One region of the Pseudoalteromonas aquimarina genome, then DNA from elsewhere that is predicted to be linked to it. Evidence: predicted binding sites of a transcription regulator. Region 1 holds the regulator's gene; each other region holds the start of a gene.
The links. Region 1 encodes sigma-54, which starts transcription at its own class of promoters, with help from an activator protein. Its sites were predicted from a motif close to GTTGGCACGNNNNTNGNNT; they were not measured.
Positions count from the first base shown of each region.

Region 2: AAEU29_RS08190 (PA2169 family four-helix-bundle protein) is a predicted target of sigma-54. The motif match lies at 2,254-2,272, and genes of this name have one in related genera.
Region 3: AAEU29_RS12080 (EF-hand domain-containing protein) is a predicted target of sigma-54. The motif match lies at 1,829-1,847, and genes of this name have one in related genera.
Region 4: AAEU29_RS06005 (flagellar basal body rod protein FlgF) is a predicted target of sigma-54. The motif match lies at 2,558-2,576, and genes of this name have one in related genera.

Region 1 is NZ_JBMMUG010000005.1:101,607-106,633, reverse strand. It holds gene AAEU29_RS13710 (HPr family phosphocarrier protein) at 1-154, opposite strand, end outside; gene rapZ (RNase adapter RapZ) at 164-1,015, opposite strand; gene ptsN (PTS IIA-like nitrogen regulatory protein PtsN) at 1,031-1,489, opposite strand; gene hpf (ribosome hibernation promoting factor) at 1,491-1,778, opposite strand; gene AAEU29_RS13690 (RNA polymerase factor sigma-54) at 1,801-3,297, opposite strand; gene lptB (LPS export ABC transporter ATP-binding protein) at 3,377-4,102, opposite strand; gene lptA (lipopolysaccharide transport periplasmic protein LptA) at 4,099-4,554, opposite strand; gene lptC (LPS export ABC transporter periplasmic protein LptC) at 4,619-5,027, opposite strand, start outside.
Region 2 is NZ_JBMMUG010000003.1:53,735-58,761, forward strand. It holds gene AAEU29_RS08175 (nuclear transport factor 2 family protein) at 1-229, opposite strand, end outside; gene AAEU29_RS08180 (BON domain-containing protein) at 445-1,014, opposite strand; gene AAEU29_RS08185 (mechanosensitive ion channel family protein) at 1,281-2,174, shown strand; gene AAEU29_RS08190 (PA2169 family four-helix-bundle protein) at 2,314-2,760, shown strand; gene AAEU29_RS08195 (DUF1328 domain-containing protein) at 2,796-2,966, shown strand; gene AAEU29_RS08200 (hypothetical protein) at 3,021-3,212, shown strand; gene AAEU29_RS08205 (hypothetical protein) at 3,301-3,999, opposite strand; gene AAEU29_RS08210 (FAD-dependent monooxygenase) at 3,990-5,027, opposite strand, start outside.
Region 3 is NZ_JBMMUG010000004.1:291,047-296,073, forward strand. It holds gene AAEU29_RS12070 (hypothetical protein) at 1-250, opposite strand, end outside; gene AAEU29_RS12075 (sensor histidine kinase) at 247-1,602, opposite strand; gene AAEU29_RS12080 (EF-hand domain-containing protein) at 1,951-2,175, shown strand; gene AAEU29_RS12085 (EF-hand domain-containing protein) at 2,250-2,465, shown strand; gene AAEU29_RS12090 (EF-hand domain-containing protein) at 2,536-2,751, shown strand; gene AAEU29_RS12095 (EF-hand domain-containing protein) at 2,859-3,083, shown strand; gene ybaK (Cys-tRNA(Pro) deacylase) at 3,240-3,710, shown strand; gene phnW (2-aminoethylphosphonate--pyruvate transaminase) at 3,819-4,919, shown strand; gene AAEU29_RS12110 (GGDEF domain-containing protein) at 4,975-5,027, opposite strand, start outside.
Region 4 is NZ_JBMMUG010000002.1:233,262-238,288, reverse strand. It holds gene flgC (flagellar basal body rod protein FlgC) at 1-359, shown strand, start outside; gene AAEU29_RS06015 (flagellar hook assembly protein FlgD) at 372-1,058, shown strand; gene flgE (flagellar hook protein FlgE) at 1,140-2,462, shown strand; gene AAEU29_RS06005 (flagellar basal body rod protein FlgF) at 2,613-3,359, shown strand; gene flgG (flagellar basal-body rod protein FlgG) at 3,378-4,166, shown strand; gene flgH (flagellar basal body L-ring protein FlgH) at 4,179-4,862, shown strand; gene AAEU29_RS05990 (flagellar basal body P-ring protein FlgI) at 4,871-5,027, shown strand, end outside.

The DNA.
Region 1 (5,027 bases):
TCAATCCTAAAACACTATCGGCATCCGCCGTTTTCTCACCTTGAGTTAGGCTTATCTTGGCATCAAATGCCATGGCAAGTTTAGCCAACTGGGTTGCAGCGCGAGCATGTAAGCCAAGCTTATTTTCTATCAAAAAGTGTTTTTCGATGGCCATGCTCTTCCCTTACGATGACTTGGTTTGTTCTCTATGATGCGCTTTTACATTTTTATGATGCTTGGCGAAGCTTTCTGCAAGGGTTTGAGCCAAATACACTGAGCGATGTTGTCCACCAGTACAACCAATTGCAACCGTTAAATAACTGCGATTGTTACGTTCTAAATGGGGCAACCAAGTTTCAATAAATGTTTGTATTTGCCAAGCAAACTTATGTACAACGGGTTGATTAGCAAGAAAATCGATTACTGGCTGATCAAGCCCTGTTAGCGGTTTTAAGTGTGGCTCCCAATGCGGGTTCGGTAAGAATCGTGCATCAAAAACATAGTCAGCATGTTTAGGTATGCCGTGTTTATAACCAAAAGATTCAAAGGTAATAATCAGCTGATTTGATTTTTTACCAAGTACCTTTTCACGAATGCTATCAGCTAATTGATGAACACTTAAATCAGTTGTATCAATAAAAATATCGGCCTTAGATGCAATCGGGTCAAGCAGCTTCTTCTCGGCTTCAATTGCTTCTTCAAGAGAGATATTGTTTAGCGAAAGCGGGTGTAAGCGACGTGTTTCAGAGAAACGTCTAATCAGAGTGTTATCATCACTGTCGAGATAAAAGAGTGTTGGCGTAGCAAAGCCAGGCAGGTAGTCTAATACCTCTTCAATTTCCTCTGGCTCTTTTGTCATATTACGAGCATCAACACTGACGGCAATTTTGTCGTATTTGTCGGAGACTGAGCGAATTAACGATGGCAGTAAATTAACCGGAATATTATCAACAACATAGTAGCCAAGATCTTCAAGCACCCTAAGTGCGACAGTTTTTCCTGACCCTGAGCGACCACTGATTAAAATAAGCTGCACTTAAGTCTCCTAACTTTAGTTACTCGCTTCACTACTAATGATTTGATATAGCTGATGATTATTCTCAGCATGACGTAGCTGACGGCAAAATTGCTTGTCTTTTAGTTTATCAGCGATAGTGGCTAAAGTCTGCAAATGTTGTTGGCACTTTTGCTCTGGTATGAGCAGTACAACGAAAATATCGACGTCTTTGTCATCAATTGCATCAAATGGGATAGGAGATTGATTTACAATTAAAAAACCGATGGTATCTTGTAAGCCATCAATGCGGCCATGGGGAATGGCGAGGCCTTTACCAATACCTGTACTACCAAGCTTTTCACGCTGTAATAAGGCATCTAAAAATTCTTGAGAAGTGATGTCAGGTGCTTGTTGATGCGCAAGATCACTTATAAATTCAAATAGTCGTTTTTTGCTATTAAAAAGGACCGCGGTTTTAGCGCAGTCCTCAGCAATAATATCTGTAAGTTTCATTTTAGTGGCGAGATAACTTCTCTTTGTGTTTAATTACTTGACGGTCAAGTTTATCAACTAGGCCATCAATTGCTGCATACATATCTTCATGTGCGGTTGATGCGAAGAGTTCGCCACCATTAACATGCATTGTTGCTTCTGCTTTTTGTGATAATTTTTCAATATCTAGAATAACGTGCACGTTATTAATGTGATCAAAATGCCTCTCTAGTTTTGCAAATTTGTTAGTGACATAGTCTCTTAAAGAATCAGTAATTTCTACGTGACGACCTGTTAAGTTTAATTGCATAAGCATTTTCCTTCTAAATGGTCTAAATCAGGCTCTTGCGCTGATTAGACGGTGGTATGGATAGCGACTCACGATATTTTGCAATTGTGCGTCGCGCCACTTTAATTCCTTGTTCTGCTAGTAGATCGGTTATCTTGCTATCGCTTAATGGCTTGGCAGGATTTTCCGCTGCTACTAACTTTTTGATCAGTGCTCGAATCGCGGTAGATGAGCACTCACCCCCATTTTCCGTGCTAACGTGGCTAGAGAAAAAGTATTTTAATTCGTAAATGCCACGTGGTGTATGCATGTATTTTTGCGTTGTAACACGCGAGATAGTCGATTCATGCATTTCAACCATTTCGGCGACATCATTTAAAACCATCGGTTTCATTGCTTCATCGCCATATTCAAAGAATGCCTGTTGTTGTTCAACAATGCAATTGGCTACTTTTAATAAAGTGTCATTGCGGCTTTCTAAGCTTTTAATAAACCATTTAGCCTCTTGCAAATGGTTGCGTATAAACTGGCTATCACTGCCTGACTTCATAGAGCGGGTAAGTGATGCATACTGCTCGTTTACACGAATTTTCGGCATACTGTCGTTGTTTAACTCAACACGCCAACGGCCTTTAATCTTTTTCACTGAAACATCAGGAACAACATACTCAGGCTCTTCATGAATGATGCTTTCAGCTGGCTTTGGATTAAGGCTATGTATTAATGTTAAGACTTCTTTTAACTCAGGTTCTTTGAGTTTGGCCTTCTTCATTATGGTACGATAGTCTCTTAACCCCAAAAGTTCCATATGGTTTGAGATTACGCTTTTTGTTTCGCTTAGCCAAGGGGTATTTTTGTCATACTGGTTGAGCTGGATCAATAAACATTCTTGTAGTGAACGTGCAGCAATACCAACAGGATCAAAGAGTTGAATGCGTTTTAGTACAGCTTCAACTTCATCAAGTTCAATTTGTTCCTGATCTTCTGATTTTTGCACCGCTTCTAAAATTTCTTCGGCACTTTGCGTTAAATAACCAGAATCATCAACCGCTTCAACAATGGTTGTTGCAATCATTTCGTCGGTGTCGCTAAACGGCGTTAAACGTAATTGCCACATTAAGTAATCTTGCAAAGATTCGCTGGTAGAGCCTTGGTAAACCGTGTCATTTTCAGGGGCGGGTGCATTGCTAACCGATACTGGTGCTGCACTAATATAATCATCCCACGACACGTCCATAGCTAAATCATCAGAGAGATTTTCATTATTTAAGGCGTCGCTAGATTCAATTTCTGATTGGCTTACAGGCGTGTCATATTCATCGTGAGAAGATGAATCATCTTTGCTGGTTTCAGTGCTTTCATTGTTTTGATTGTCATCACTGAAATCAATGTCTTCTTCAAGTAAAGGATTGGCATCAAGGGCTTCTTGAATTTCTTGCTGCAAATCTAACGTACTCAACTGCAATAGGCGAATTGCCTGCTGCAATTGGGGTGTCATTGTTAGTTGCTGCCCAAGGCGAAGCTGTAGCGATTGCTTCATGTAATTATTCTAATCCTTCTTTATTTCTCAAGCTGTTGGTTAACAATTCAACTCCAGTAAAAAAGTACACTCATTATTACTATAGTCTGAATTGTTCACCTAGGTATACATCGCGAACTTTTTGGTTGTTTAAAACCTCTTCTGCAGTACCTGATGCTATCAATTCACCGTGAGAAACAATATAGGCTTTCTCACATACATCAAGGGTTTCGCGCACATTATGGTCAGTGATTAAAACACCAATTCCGCGATTTTTTAAATGCTCAATTATTTTCTTTATATCTATCACTGAAATAGGATCAACACCAGCAAAAGGTTCATCTAACAGGATAAATTTCGGATTTGCGGCTAATGCGCGAGCGATTTCTACTCGGCGACGCTCACCACCAGAAAGAGCCATACCTTGCGAATCTCGAATATGACCAATATTAAATTCTTCGAGCAAATCATCGAGCGCTTCTTCGCGCTGAACACGATTAAGATCTTTTCGAGTTTCGAGGATCGCCATGATGTTTTGGTATACCGTAAGCTTTCTAAAAATCGAAGATTCTTGTGGTAAATAACCAATTCCTAAACGGGCACGACTATGCATTGGTTGTAATGTAATGTCATTATCATCAATACGAATAGTGCCTCTGTCACTCGGCACTAAACCGACAATCATGTAAAACGTGGTTGTTTTACCTGCGCCATTTGGGCCAAGCAAACCTACGATACTGCCGGCTTTAACTTCTAAACCAACATTTTTAACAACTTGACGTGATTTGTAACTTTTTGCCAGCTTTTCGGCAATTAATGTGCTCATTTTTCGCCTTGTTTATTTTGCGTATTAATGATGGTTTTTACTTGGTTATTTGAGTTTTCTGACTTTTTAGATGTCACTGTTTCATTTGCGCGATCGTAAATGATGGTATCTGCTGACATCATGTCGCCATTTTGTTGGAACTTGGCACCACCAGACATGGTAAACAATGATTTAGCCACATCGTATGTAATGTTTTCTGCACTTGCAACTATCGTAGAGCCATCTTCTTGCTTGGCAGAGAATTTAACGGGCTTTCCACTTGCGATCAGTAATTGTTGATTATCACCAAGCTCGGTGCGCTTATGTGCTTCTAAATAATCGGCAGTGATAGACATATTGCCATGCTTAATTTGAACATTGTTGCGGAAAATACCCACATTTTCTTTAAGACGAGCAGACTGCTCATCAGCATCAATTTCCAATGGAAACTTCAGTTTAATTTGTTCAGCCATTACTTGGACACTGGAGATGCACAAAGTGAAAGCCAGTCCGGCGATTGACATTAATTTAGTCATTTTATTGGTCATAATAAGTGGTCTTTGTATGGTTGATTAACTGTATAACTTGTTCTTCTAAATTAGCATTGAGGCCTTGGCCTTTGATTTCAAGTCCAGGACCTGTCATTTTCACTTCTGATTCGGAAGTCATCACCTTTGTTGAAATCAGGTATTCAATGCTGGCGGCTTCTATAGTGTCGAGCATAACATCAGTTGTCAGACTTTTAGCAACAACGTTTTGTTCCAGAATAAGTTTTTCATTGTTATAAAGTGTGGCTTCATCGGCGGTCAGTTGCCACACCCCTTGTTCTGAAAAAATGGTAAATTGCGGTTTTTCAAAATGGGTAAAACCTAAGTCTTGGTACATCGACATCTTTTTCGCCATAACTTTATGGCTAACTGCACCTGCGTCATTAAAATTTGTTTGT
Region 2 (5,027 bases), on a different contig from region 1:
CGATAACCACATTGTCACACACAATGCGGTTTATTAGCGCTGCATGTAAATCTGGCTCGGCAAACCGAATACGCATATTTTCGCGCATTTGCTGGTGCCCTGATGCCAATACCTCACCATCCGTTGAAAACTGAATTGCATTTTCAGCGTATGTATTAAGCCAAGCATCTAGGTTTTTATTATTGTATGCATCCAGCTGATTTTGAACAATTAATTCGGCACTTGTCACGTTAACACTCTTATTAAATAAAACGAGAGCGCATATTAGTATCAGAGAAAACAACTCCCCGCCATATTAGATTTTATCCTTCGTCTAATTACGCTGAAAAACGGGTACAAAAAGTATCTTTTTAGCTGGAGCTCGGCGCGAATCAATAAACAGTGCAACAAACAACAAAAAAGCACCCGAAGGTGCTTTTTAAAAATGCAGTAAAAATGGTTTAATTAAGATTGTTTTACAACACGAAGTTCGTCTTTAACTGTTTCAACATCGTCTGCATTTTTAGCAATGTTAATTGCTAACTGCTTTTCAGCTTCCGAATCTACTTCACCTGTAAGGGTTACTGTTTGCTTTTCAACATCAACATCAATGCTGGTGCCGCTAATGTCAGTATCAAACAGTAGGCGTGTTTTGATTACAGTTGCAATTTTTGCGTCAACAAAATCAGACTCTAATTTGCTCTCTTGCTGCTCTGATTTGCTGTTTTTATTTGGAATAACCGTTAATCGGTTATCTACCTCTGTTACTCCATCAATGCCCATCACAAGCTCTTTCGCAAGCTTTTTGTCTACTTCGTGATTAACCTTACCCGTCAGTGTTACAACACCTTTATCAACGTCAGTATTAATATCAAACGAGTTTAGGTGAGTATTAAACAGCAATGTGGCTTCAGCTTTACCATCAATCCATGCATCGCTGGCTTCTTTTTCCCACTTGTTTTCTTTCGCATTTACTGAAAGCGCAGTGGTTGATAATACAGTAACTAGTGCAAGTGTGTTTAATGTACGATTCATAATAAATTTCCTTTTTTGCTGGGTTCGATATACTTTTTGCATTTCGCATACCAACTATATTTTACATAAATATCAAAAACTTAAATTCAAACTAATTTTCAGCAATGTAGCTTTTACACAACTACCGTGAAAAATCTTCCGGCATTTTTTACATAAATTTGAAAGCGTTTCAGCACCAAAACAAAGCAACCCTTTAGTGCATGGTTGTTTTTGAGCCATGGCATACAACCTGCGTAATAACGTTATTACTTTATAAAGGAGTTGTTATGTCGATTACATTGGAAAAATTTTGGTCTTTAATAAATGAAAAGCTCACTCACTGGCTTGAAATCACCATCAAAAATTTACCTAACATGGTGATTGCTTTGCTGATTTTTATTGTCTTTTTGCTGCTCGCGAAATGGCTATCCGTATGGATTAAAAAATTACTCAATCGCATTTTTGAGTCATCGCAAGTTGCAGGTCTAATTACTGGCATTTGTCGCATGGTGGTCATTATTGTGGGCTTCTTTTTTGCGCTCGATATTATGGGGTTGTCAAAAGCGGTGGCGTCGTTACTGGCAGGTGCAGGTATTATTGGTCTGGCGATTGGTTTTGCATTCCAAGATATGACCGAAAACTTAATTGCAGGCATTGTTATGGGCATTCGCAAACCCTTCAAAGTGGGCGACATTATTGAAGCAGGAGACACTTTTGGCACTGTACAGCGTATTAATTTACGCAATACCTTAATTGAAAACTTCTACGGCCAGCTCGCCATTGTGCCCAATAAAACCTTATTTAAAAATGAGCTACTTAATTACTCGCGCCTCGCTAAAAGACGCATTGAAGTAGCTGTGGGCATTTCGTATGCCGACGACGTAAATAAAGCACGTGACGTAATTTGTAGCGCAATAAATCAGCTCGATGGGGTTATAAATAAAGATGAAACCGCCGTTTATGCCAGTGAATTTGCCGATAGTTCGGTTAATTTACTAGTGTGGTTTTGGATTGATTACCCTGGCCAAATCGGCTTTATGGAAATGCGACATAAAGCCATTGCCACAATTCATAAAACACTCGAGAAAAACGACATTCTTATTCCATTCCCTATTCGTACTTTGGACTTTAATGCAAAAGGTGGACGCTCTTTGCAAGAGTTACAGAGTCAAGGCAAGTAAAAACTTCACAGTACCTGTAAATGTGTCACAGGTACTTTTTAACAAAAACAATAACCAACTGAATTTATTAGTTATTTTATTTGGCACATGCTATGCAACAGTAACCATGAACCATTTAGAAATTTTAAAAGGAGCATTTATGTCAAACTCTGATTACAACTTAACCCCAGTAAAAGAGCTTGTGAAAGTTTTAAATGGCGGTATTGAATTTTACAAAGCAGCCAAGTCAAAAGTATCGAGCCAAAGCTTAGAAATTATCTTCGAGCGCATGATCTCTGAAAAAGAGCGCGCTGCCGCTGAATTACAAACCTTTGTGGTGATTGATGACGGTGAAATTGAAACGGATACCGACACTATCGTGTCGCTACGTGAAACTTACACTAAGGTACTCTCGCTAATAAGCACGGATAAAGAGCACACTTATATTTCGCAGCTTGAAGAAGTTGAAGACCGCGTGCTTGAAAAAATTGACTCTGCGCTAAAAGAGCCCTTACCAGCGCCTTATTTCAGCACATTGAAGCTGATACAAAATAGCATGCAAGCATGCCACGATGAAATGAAAGCATTACAAGAAGTAACCGCTTAATTTCAATTAACTAAACCGAATTTTAAGGAGGATTTATGCTCGGTTGGTCACTTACATTTGTTGTTTTAGCGATTATCGCAGCGTTACTTGGTTTTGGTGGCATCGCAGGTGCCGCAGCAAGTATCGCGAAAATACTGTTCTTTGTTTTTGTTGCGCTATTAGTGCTGTCTTTAATCTTACCCAGAGTAAGGCCGCCTCGCATTTAGTATTAACGAATAACGCGCCCACTTTACAGATTGAATATTAGAAGGAAATTAACCATGAATACATTAATGACGATGTTAAAAGTAACTGCAATTTCTGCACTATTTGCGCTAACAGGTTGTTCAGAAGGCCCTGCGGAAGATGCTGGTGAACGCATTGATGACGCCATCACGGATGCAAAAAATAAAGCCGAAGATTTATGTGAGAAAGCTAAAGAAGAAATCGGCAGCGAAGACAAAAACTGCTAATTCACACACCAATTAAGTGTGAAATTGATTAAAACCTATCCCTAACGAGCCTAAGCGACTATCCCAGCCAGATAGTCGCTTTTTCGTTTTAGTCGATTACGTTAGTTGTTAACGCATTAAACCGTGCTAGTAGTTTGTCGAGCACAAACGGGTCGCTGTTTGCGTGATCAAAGCTAATGCTTAGCGGCACAAAAGGTTCGCCATTTATTGTTTTGCGCTGACCAAAATAAAATAAAGGACGCCCTGTTTTTAACTTATTACGATGAATTTGAAACGATGAAAACGCCATGTTTGGTAAGTTGCCAATAAATGGGCAAAGCGCCCACACTTCTTGCGGTAACACTTCTAATTTTGCGTTATTGCAATCCACTGATTGACGGTAATAACGGGCAAATTCAGGCCACGAAAGCAACGTTACATTTTCTAAAATCACATCTTTAAAACGCAGCTCTCCGCCTACTGCAATCGGGCAAAAAATGGGTAAATTATCAAAACGATACCATTTACCGTTAATGTTTCGGGTAGAGAAAATCCACTCGCTTTTAAGCGCTCTTGCCAAGCACCAAATCAAAAACCCTTGAAACGAAGCGCCTTCAGCCGACGAATAATAACGCTGATATGTCTCTCTTGCTTTTGCTAAAGGCAAATCAAGGGTGATTGATAAGTAAGGGTCGCTTACAAGGCTATCATCATGAAAATAATCCATTGCCCAGCGCTCGTAAAACGAGAGTTCTTGCTTTGTGAGTAACTGGCCTTGGTAAGTGTCTAACAGCGTGTTTAGTTGCATTTGTTTGCCTCTAATTCAGTCATTAATTTTCGCCACGCTTTTACATTTTGCGGCCCTTGCAGACGGATTAAACTATTACGTATAAATCGGCCAAACCTTGATTTACCCAATTTTGCTAAACGAATAATTTTATTGGACTCAGAAACAACCCACGTAATTTGCTTTAAGCGTTTGCTTTTGAAATCAGCCAGAGCCATATCAATGCTGTAAGCATTTTTTAAACAGCGAGATAACGTCAGTACATCACTTAGTGCCTGCGCCACCCCTTGTTGTAAACTTGGCGGGCATCCATGAAGTGCATCGCCTATTAACACGCAGCGCTTGTTATAAACTTCTTTTGACATCACCGAGCGCAAACGCCCTTGGTTTATTACCGTTGCCGACTCAATAGCCTTAACCACTGACGGGTGATAATGCGAAAAAACCGCGCGCATACTCTTTTTAGGGTCGCTATAAAGGGCGTTAATTTGTTGATTTGCAGCTTGCCCGTAACAGTAAACTTGTTGTTTACTGATTGGGTAAAACATAAATGCATCGGTATTGCCAACAAGGTAACTTGGCTCTAAATCTTCACTTGGCATATCCACTAAGAAGCGCCAATGTGTTACTTCTAAATCAGTGAGCTCAGGCTCGGCAAATAGTAACTCTCGCACACTTGAGTTAATGCCATCGGCAGCGATGATAAGGTCATACTCAACTACAGCACCATCATTAAAACGCACCGATTGTGTAGTGTTGTTATTTTGTATGTCGACAATGGAGCGGCAAAACTGAATATGCTGACTAATGCCATCAGCAAGCACCTCAATAAGATCCGAACGCGTTAATGCCACAAACGGTTGACTTGCTAAAACCCCTTCTTTAAGGCTTGCTTTAGCTAACAATTCGCGTTGATGTGTTTCAAATCGTACTTCTTTAACCTGATGAGCTTTGGCTAAAATGGCTTGTTTTAAACCGAGTACTTCAAGCTGCTTCATCGCATTTCCAGGTAAACAAATGCCCGCACCTAAATTATTCAACGTTGGCTG
Region 3 (5,027 bases), on a different contig from region 1:
TAAGTTTTAGCTGTTTATTAGTTGAGTCAGTTTCACAGTAGTCACTAATAAACTGCGCAATTTCTGCATTTTCGATAACAGCTGAAGGTTGGTTATTTTCGCACACACTTAAAAATGCTTGCATCACTTGTGTGATAGGTTGATGCGTTAGTTGCTTTGTCTCAATTGGCTTCTCTACGGGCTCTTCGGTTAATGAGCAGGCTGAGATAAGCGCGATAAAACTAATTAATAATATATTTTTAATGATCATAATTGTCGCGGAAAAGTGATTAATATACTTGCGCCAGCTGTGTTTTCTAGCCATTTAACATCGCCTTTTAGCTGCTTAACGCACTCAGAAACAATCGCTAAACCAAGGCCCGAGCCCTGATTGTTTTGACTGTGTTCACTTTGATAAAACGGTTGAAATAATAAATGTGCTTCATCATGTTGTATGCCAGCACCATCGTCTGTCACGTTAAGCTCAATGGTATTGTTATTTTGCTTAATGTAAACATTAACGGAACTGCTTGCATGTATTAATGCATTACTTACTAACTGAGTAAGGATTAATTTGCAGGGCAAATAAGGCACTTTGCAATTAGCAGTGATATGCCAATACAAACTAACATTACTTCTTTCTATGGTATCACTTAAATGACGATTAATTTCTTCTTCAAGAGTAGATAACTGAGTTAGTTGCTGTAATCCATCAGGGTGGCTCGCTGCACTGTAGTTTAAAAGATCATCAATCATGCGTGCCAATTTCTCTACTGACTGCTGCACAATAGTTAAAATACGGCTTTGCTTTTCGGTTACATCACCAAGTAACCGGCTATTTAATAAGCTACTGCCTTCATTTATGGAGGCGAGAGGGGTTTTTAGCTCGTGGGTCACATGCCGCAAAAATGTTTCTTTTTGTTGTTGCACGCGTTTAAGTTCTAACCTTAGCCAATCAAGCCTTCTACCTAACTGTTTTAGTTCGTGGCTACCAGATAGTTGCACCGGTGTATCAAGTTGGCCTCGGCCTACCTCAGAAACCACAGTCTCAACCTGATCTAATTGACGGCATATTCTAAAAATTAAAAACGAACTAATAATCACAAGCACTGGCAGTAAAATAATTAAGCCAATTAAAAACTCAGTTTGTAAGTCTTTAAACTGTGCATTCTTTTTTGCTAATCGGTTATCAAGGGTTCGGTCAAATAGATCATCAAATTGTTTTAATTGAGTCACTAGATTTGCAAATTCTTCGGCGCTTTCGACATCAATTTTTATGGTTTGTTGCCATTTTGCAACAAAATCACTGCTCTGCAGTTTTATTTTTAAAATTTCGATGCGTTTTTGTGTGTTCTGCCATTTTTGATCGATCGATTCTTGTAACTGATCGCTTTCTAACAATTGATTGTTTTTGAGTGCTTTTTCAATCCCACTTACATCGCTTTTTATATAATTATAATCAAGTATAAGTTGTTGATTTTCATCATATATTGAAAGGGTTTCTTGTTGGTGGTAAGAGATGCTTTGCGCATACCAAAGGGTTAAAAAAACAATCGGTAATACCCCCACCAGCATGGCTACTAGCGCTTGTTTTTGTAAAGACTGAGAAAAAAATTGTTTCACTAAAAAAACCTTATTAAATGGTCACCAAATGAACATAACTTGATACATAAATCACACCTTACTGATTGTATTGTTGCAAATTGGCAACATTTTAACTTATTGATTTTTATGTATTTAATTTATCAAGAATTAGATGTGTTGCTATTTGGCAACACATTTTAAGCTGGTTTTTAGATGATTTCGCAAATTTAAAATATAAAGCATTGTTTTTAATGGTTTTTTCAAAGTTGGCACCAAAGTTGGAATATCCTAGTTGTCAGTGCGAAAGCATAAAACGCTAACAAGCTTAACAAATGTATTTTGGGTTAAGCAAAAATTAATCGATTTCCAATTTAGGGGGAAATACCAATGCAGATCAGAGCAATTGCATATGTAACAGCGGTTCTTGGTGTAGCAGCACTTAACACTCAAGCAAGCACTTTATTCAGTGAATTAGACCTAAATAATGATGGCTATATCTCTGAAGTAGAAGCGGGTGTGAACAGCATCTTATCAGCAGCATTCGAAGAGCTAGACGTTAATGAAGACGCAAAGCTAAGTAAAGAAGAGTTTGCAGCCTTTAAAGGCGAATAAATTAAAACAATGGGGAAGTGCGCTACTTTCCAATTTATTTGAATACCCAAAAGTAAAGATGAAAGGAAATTAAAATGAAAAAATTAGTAATGTCAGTAATGGTAGTTGCAAGTTCATTTTCAGTAGTTGCAGCTGATGATTTCGCATCATTTGATGTTGATGGTAACGGTGCAATTAGCATTGAAGAAGCGGCTACAAACGAAGCACTTTCTGAGCAATTCAAATCTCTTGATACTGATGGCAATGGCGAGTTAAGCAAAGACGAGTTTGCCTCTTTTAAAGGCGAGTAATCGCCAATCGAAAGTTCGATACTTTCAAACCAGTTTAGATACCCAAAGTGAAGATGAAGGAAGTTAAAAAATGAAAAAATTAGTTATGTCAGTATTTGTTATCGCAAGTTCATTCTCAGCTATTGCAGCAGACGACTTTGCAACATTAGATGTTGATAACAGCGGCACTATTAGCAAAGAAGAAGCGATGCAAAATGTATCTTTAGTTCACCAGTTTAAAGACTTAGATGCAGACAGTAATGGCGAATTAAGCAAGGAAGAATTTGCTAACTTTAAAGCGTCATAACGTTTAAGGCTCTAGATATCCGTTTTACAGTCGGGCTTACTTTACTCCTTGTCAATCAGTATGCCGAGTGAGTCCGACTTTTTTTAATTCAAAGAGTAGTATGTGAAATGAAAAAGGCAGTTATTCTCGCTATATCAATGTATGTAATGTTATTTGTCACAGTTAAAGCCGTTGCAGATGAAGAGTTTGCTTTGTTCGATTATGACAACAGCGGCACCATTAGTTTAGAAGAAGCCAAAATTAATCACACACTACTTGAACAATTTACACATTTAGACCGTGATAATAATGGCGAATTAAGCCCACAAGAATTTGCCAAATTCACAGGATAATCCCAAATCAACCCTCCCTAGTGCGGCCTGAACTATTTTTTGTTGGACATGAATACTTTTACGGTCGCACTATTTATATCTTTGCCTGAAAAATATCTTTTCTTTTGATATGGCTTATATAAGCTGTTTATATCGTTAATTTTAATAACTAATACCATGACGCCAGCAATTAAAGCGTTAGAAAAAGCCAAAGTTGGATTTTCTGTGCACCAGTACGAACACGACAGTAATGCAGCATCGTACGGTTTAGAAGCAAGTGAAAAATTAGGTGTAGCTACAGAGAAAGTATTTAAAACCTTAGTCACTAACCTTGATAGTGGCGATTTAGTGGTTGCGATTATTCCCGTTGATCAAAAATTAAATCTAAAAGCTGTGGCGAAGGCGAGTAAAGCAAAAAAAGCAAAAATGGCCGATCCGTTAGATGTAGAACGTGCTACAGGGTATGTTTTAGGTGGAGTGAGTCCGCTAGGCCAAAAAAAGCGCCTTAAAACCCTGCTTGATGAATCAGCTAAAGCGCAATCAACCATTTATATCAGTGCAGGGCGTCGCGGTCTTGAAGTTGAATTAAGTGCCACTGATCTTCTTAAAATCACTAATGGGCAATTTGCGCAGTTAAAAGCTGAGTAAGTTGATTACCAAAGCAATAACTACAAATATTTGTCATTGAAGTTTCATAATTCCATACAATTTTTTGTGATTAAATAATCTGGACTATACCAGATTGGAAAAGATGAAATGAATGAATACTTGTTATTGACGCCGGGCCCACTTTCTACCAGCGAGACAGTTAAGCAGGCTATGCTAAAGGATTGGTGTACTTGGGATGACGACTATAACATTGAGATTGTAGAGGCGATCCGTGCAAAACTCACCGCACTTGCGAGTAACACTCACGATTATACCAGTGTATTAATGCAAGGTAGTGGCACTGCAAGCGTTGAATCAGCACTTGGCAGTTTAATTAAAAATACCGATAAACTGCTTATTATCAATAATGGCGCTTATGGTAAGCGCATCGCTGAAATAGCAAAGTACCTAAATATCAATGCAATAGTGCTTAATTTAAATGAGACTCAGCTGCCAGATATGGCAGAGGTTGAAGAGCAATTACAAGCGCAAAGTGATATTACTCATATTGCAATGGTGCACTGCGAAACCACAACAGGCATGCTTAACCCGGTTGCAGAAATGGGCGCCCTTGCTAAAAAATACAATAAAACCTTTATATTAGATGCAATGAGCAGCTTTGGTGGTATTGAGCTTGATATGGCTGAACTAAACATAGATGTGCTTATAAGCTCTGCTAATAAATGTATTCAAGGTGTACCGGGTTTTGGTTTTGTGATTGTTAAAAAGGCAATTATTGAAAAATGCCAAGGTATTGCACGTTCACTTAGCTTAGATTTGTACGCGCAGTGGAAAACCATGGAAGAACACAATGGTAAGTGGCGTTTCACGTCACCGACTCATGTGGTAAGAGCTTTCCATCAAGCGCTTTTGGAACTAGAAGAGGAAGGTGGTGTAAAAGCCCGCTATAACCGCTACAAAACAAATCAACAGCGTTTAGTTGATGGTATGCAAGCACTTGGTTTTACCACCTTGCTAGCGAAAGAGCTTCATTCGCCGATTATCACCTCGTTTTATTCACCAAAGAGTAATCAATATAACTTTGACCTATTTTACAGTGCGTTAAAAGAGCAAGGGTTTGTTATTTATCCAGGGAAAGTATCTGATGCCGATTGCTTTCGTATTGGCAATATTGGCGAAATTTACCCTGATGATATTGACCAACTACTTAGCGCAATAGAGCGCAGTCGATTTTGGTTAGAAAAATAAAAAATCGCTTTAATAGGTCAAAAGGTAATAGCCAAACACTATTACCTTTTGCTTGTTAACTTACGGTTGTTTGATTGCGTCCCGCTTGTTTTGAGGCATAAAGTGCCT
Region 4 (5,027 bases), on a different contig from region 1:
ATACGACAGCCAGTAATTTATCAAATGCAAATACTGTAAGTTCAAGTGCAGATGAAACATATCGTGCAAGGCATCCTATTTTTTCAGCTGAACTTAGTAAAGCTGTTAATGCGCAACAAGGGGAAGCTGTAGGCGTTAAAGTGCTGGGTATTGTGGAAAGTGATAAGCCACTTAAACGAGAGTTTAATCCTGAACATCCATTAGCTGACAAAGATGGCTTTATTTATAAACCAAATGTCAATGTCGTTGAGGAAATGGCAAATATGATTTCTGCTTCACGAAATTATCAAACCAATGTTCAAGTAGCAGATGCCGCCAAGCAGATGTTGTCTCGTACATTGCGTATGGGTCAGAACTAATAGGGGATGACGATGACAACTAATGTATCTAATGATAGCTATATCGACTCATTAAAATGGCAAACACCTTCGGGAGTGCCAGACCCGAATAATAATGACCAGCTAACTCAGTCAGACTTTTTTGCATTGCTGACACAGCAATTATCTTATCAAGATCCGACAAAGCCTGCAGATAATGACCAAATGATTGCGCAAATGACAAGCTTTTCAATGGCGGATGGTATTAGCCAATTAAATGCAAATTTTGAAAGCTTTGCATCTTCAATGACATCAAATTCAGCGCTTCAGGCATCAACCCTTGTCGGTAAAGATGCTTTAGTACCTTCTACAGTTTTGGAACTGAGTGACGGTAAGCCTTCCAAAGGCAGTGTTGCACTTGATACTGCTGCTCATGATGTCACAGTAAAAATTAAGAATGAAGCTGGTGAAGTAGTTCGTACCCTTGACATTGGTTCAAACGCTGCAGGAGCAGTTAAGTTTGAATGGGATGGCAAAGACGAGAGCGGAAATCCATTGCCACCTGGCAATTATGCGATGACCGCAGAAGGTCGTGTGGCGGACGGTGAATATATGAGCTTCCCAACTGGCGCGTTTTTAAATATATCAAGCGTAAGTTTAAAAGGTACGCATGGCCTAGTGCTTAATACAGGCGCAGGCTCGATTAATTTAAGCGATGTTGTGGAAATCGCTCAAGGTTAATCTTGGCATTAAAGTTGAATAGATAACTCAGTGTAAGGCAGTTCATTACATAAATTAAACTGCAAAATTTAGAGGTGAATTATGAGTTTTAATATTGCATTAACGGGATTGGCGGCAGCGCAAAAAGATCTCGATGTTACAGCAAATAATATTGCAAACGTAAATACAACAGGTTTTAAAGAATCACGCGCTGAATTTGCGGATGTATATGCTGCATCTGTATTTAGTTCAGGTAAAACGAAGAATGGTGATGGTGTACAGACTACCGTAGTAGCACAACAATTTAATCAAGGTTCATTGCAATTTACCCAAAATGCACTTGATTTAGCTATTACAGGTGAAGGTTACTTTGCAATGACAGACTCACTTTCATCTCAAGATTATACTTATACGCGTGCGGGTGCGTTTAAGCTTAACAAAGACAACTTTGTAGTAGATGCTCAAAATAACTTCCTACGAGGTTTTCCTGTAGATCCTTCTAATGGGGATACGACTTCTGTGAGTTTAAGTACGGCAACACCAATTCAAATACCTGATGCGTCAGGTGCGCCACGTGCTACAAATAATGTTTATACCTCATTTAACTTAGATGCAGGTGCGACTCAACCTACGGTTGCACCATTTAATCCGACTGATTCTGCAACGTTTAACGCGTCAACATCAACAACGGTATATGATTCACTCGGTGAACCGCATATTATGCAGTTTTTCTTTTTGAAGACAGGTGTTAATAACCAGTGGGAAGTACGTGCAACTTTAGATGGGCAGGAGTTTGATAACACGGGTACTAGCCCTGCTGGTGGTCCATTATCTACCTTTACATTTGATTCTAGTGGTTTGCCTTCTGCACCAGTAACTGCACCTAACACAACTTTTGACCCGGTATCACTGACTTCGGCTAACCTTTCAAATATTTTAACCAACGGTGCTACCTTTCCAAATGATGTAAATATCAACTGGCGTGATGAAGCGGGTACAGCTAATAAACAACCAACTCAGTACGCAAGTCGTTTTGAAGTAAAAGCACTCGAGCAAGATGGTGCTACAGTAGGTCGTTTAACTGGGATTGATATTGGTACTGATGGTAAAATTGTCGCTTCATATAGTAATGGTGATTCTACTTATATTAGCCAAGTGTCTATGGTACGTTTTGCCAACTCGCAAGGTCTATCACAAGTAGGTAATACCGCTTGGAAAGAAAGCTTAACCTCAGGCGAACCCATTGCAGGTGAGCCAGGATCAGGTACGCTTGGTACCGTTAACTCAAGTGCACTTGAACAGTCGAACGTGAATCTAACGAATGAGTTAGTAGATTTAATTTCAGCTCAGCGTAACTTCCAAGCAAACTCGCGTGCGTTAGAAGTTAACTCAACTCTGCAGCAGAATATTTTACAGATTCGATAATTCATTACGTTATTCACTTCTTCAAAGGGTTGATTTATCAGCCCTTTTTTAATTGACTTCAGTCATAGTTTTGGCGTCAATTTTCTACTCTTTTTATTGGCACTATTTTTGCTCTAACTAGTTATTAGAGATTTTTTAAAGGTTGTGCTGATGGATAAATTACTCTACATCGCCACCTCAGGTGCAAAGCAAAACATGCTTGGTATCGCGGTTAAAGCGAATAACTTAGCAAATGCAAAAACTACAGGTTTTAAAGCTGATTTAGAACAAGCACGTTCAATGCAGGCATTTGGTGAAGGGTTACCTACACGTGTTTTTGCAATGGAAGAAAGACCTGGTTCTCGATTAAGTGCAGGTGCAATGTCAATGACAGGGCGCGAGCTCGACATCGCGATTGGTGAGAATGGTTGGTTAGCTGTACAAGATGCCAATGGGCAAGAAGCTTATACCCGTTCGGGTAATTTAAAAATGAGCGAAACGGGGCAGTTATTTACAGCTAATGGATTACCAGTAATTGGTGAAGCAGGCCCAGTGATTTTACCTCTGCCTATCGAGAAGGTACAGATATCGAAAGATGGCATGATCCAAGTGAGACCACAAGGCGCGCCAGCAAATTTTATTGAAGATATCGATAGGTTGAAATTGGTCAGTGCCTATGGGGTTCAACCCCTTGAAAAAGGACTTGATGGTCTTTTTAGAAGTAAAGATGGGGATGTGCTCGATACTGACCCAAATATGACAGTAACCAGCGGCGCATTAGAAATGTCTAATGTAAATCCTGTAGATGAAATGGTGGGAATGATATCCCATCAACGCCAATTTGAGTTACAAGTCAAAATGATGAAAACAGCAGAGAAAATTGACGAAAGCCAAGCTTCTCTTATGCGAATTTATTAATGGTTTTTGGAGGTTAGTATGCATCCTGCATTGTGGATTAGTAAAACAGGTATCGATGCTCAGCAAACCGATACGTCTGTCATCTCAAATAACTTAGCGAACGCAAGTACGGTTGGTTATAAAAAGAGTCGTGCAATTTTTGAAGATTTGCTTTACCAGAACATTAATCAACCGGGTGGCCGCTCATCACAAGATACGCAGTTACCGTCAGGCTTAATGCTTGGCGCGGGTTCAAAAGTGGTTGCAACTCAAAAGAATTTCTCGCAAGGGAATATGTTAACAACCGACAACTCAATGGACTGGATGATCCAAGGGCAAGGTTTTTTTGAAGTTGCAATGCCTGATGGCAGTCTTGCTTATACGCGAAATGGTCAGTTTACCACCGATGAAGAGGGCCGCATCGTAACGTCTGGTGCAGGTTATCCTTTGCAACCAGAAATGAATGTACCTGATGATGCGCAGCAGATCATTGTTTCGCAAGATGGTGAGGTGTCTGTACGCATTGCAGGGCAGGCTGATAACGCTGTTATTGGTCAGCTAACAATTTCAGATTTCATTAATCCTTCTGGTTTGGAACCGATGGGGCAAAACCTCTATACCGAAACGGCTGTGAGTGGTGCGCCTGTGCAAGGTAATCCGAGTATTGATGGTTTAGGTGTTATTGTGCAAGGTGCCCTTGAAACTTCAAACGTAAATGTAACCGAAGAGTTAGTTAATTTAATTGAAACTCAGCGAGTTTATGAAATGAACTCAAAGGTCATTTCATCTGTTGATGAGATGTTAAGTTACATTAACCAGCAGCTTTAATAGGTGAGTCCCATGAGTAAGTTAGTTTTGGCAGTTGTTTCAGGGGTGTTGTTGAGTGGATGTGTAACGACGGCGAACCGTTTTGTTGAACGGGATGATCCTTATTATGCGCCACTGTACCCAGAAGACACCAATGTTTCGCAAGTAAACACAGGTTCGCTATTTAATACTCATTACTCAAATGACCTCTATTCTGATCAAAAGGCATTGCGCCAAGGTGACATTATTACAGTGGTGTTGAGCGAGTCGACACAAGCATCTAAAACGGCAAAAACCGAAACAGATCGTGAAACTGACTTTGCACTATCACCCGTGACAGGGTTAGGTGGAAATCCAATTACGATTAATGGTGATGCATTGCAATATGGCGTGGGTTCGGAAGGCTCTTACAAAGGTGATGCAAAATCGGATCAATCCAATAGCTTAAATGGCAATATATCCGTGAATGTAATGCGCGTTCTGCCAAACGGTAACTTGGTTATTCGTGGTGAAAAATGGCTAACGTTAAATACTGGGGAAGAGTTTATACGCCTAGAAGGCATTGTTCGTCCTAAGGATGTCAGTGCTGATAATATGGTGATGTCAAATCGCATTGCTAATGCACGTATTCAGTATTCTGGCAAAGGTGCTCTTGCCGATGCGCAAGAAGCGGGTTGGTTAGCGCAGTTTTTCTTAAGCCCATTAAATCCATTTTAGGAGGCAGCATGCGTCAATTAGCGTTTATCGTTATCGCATTACTGAGTGTGATTCATTTTCCGCTATCTGCTGAGCGCATCAAAGATGTTACAGCGGTTGAAGGAGTGAGAAGTAACCAACTAGTAGGCTATGGTCTAGTTGTAGGTTTGCCTGGAACGGGTGAAA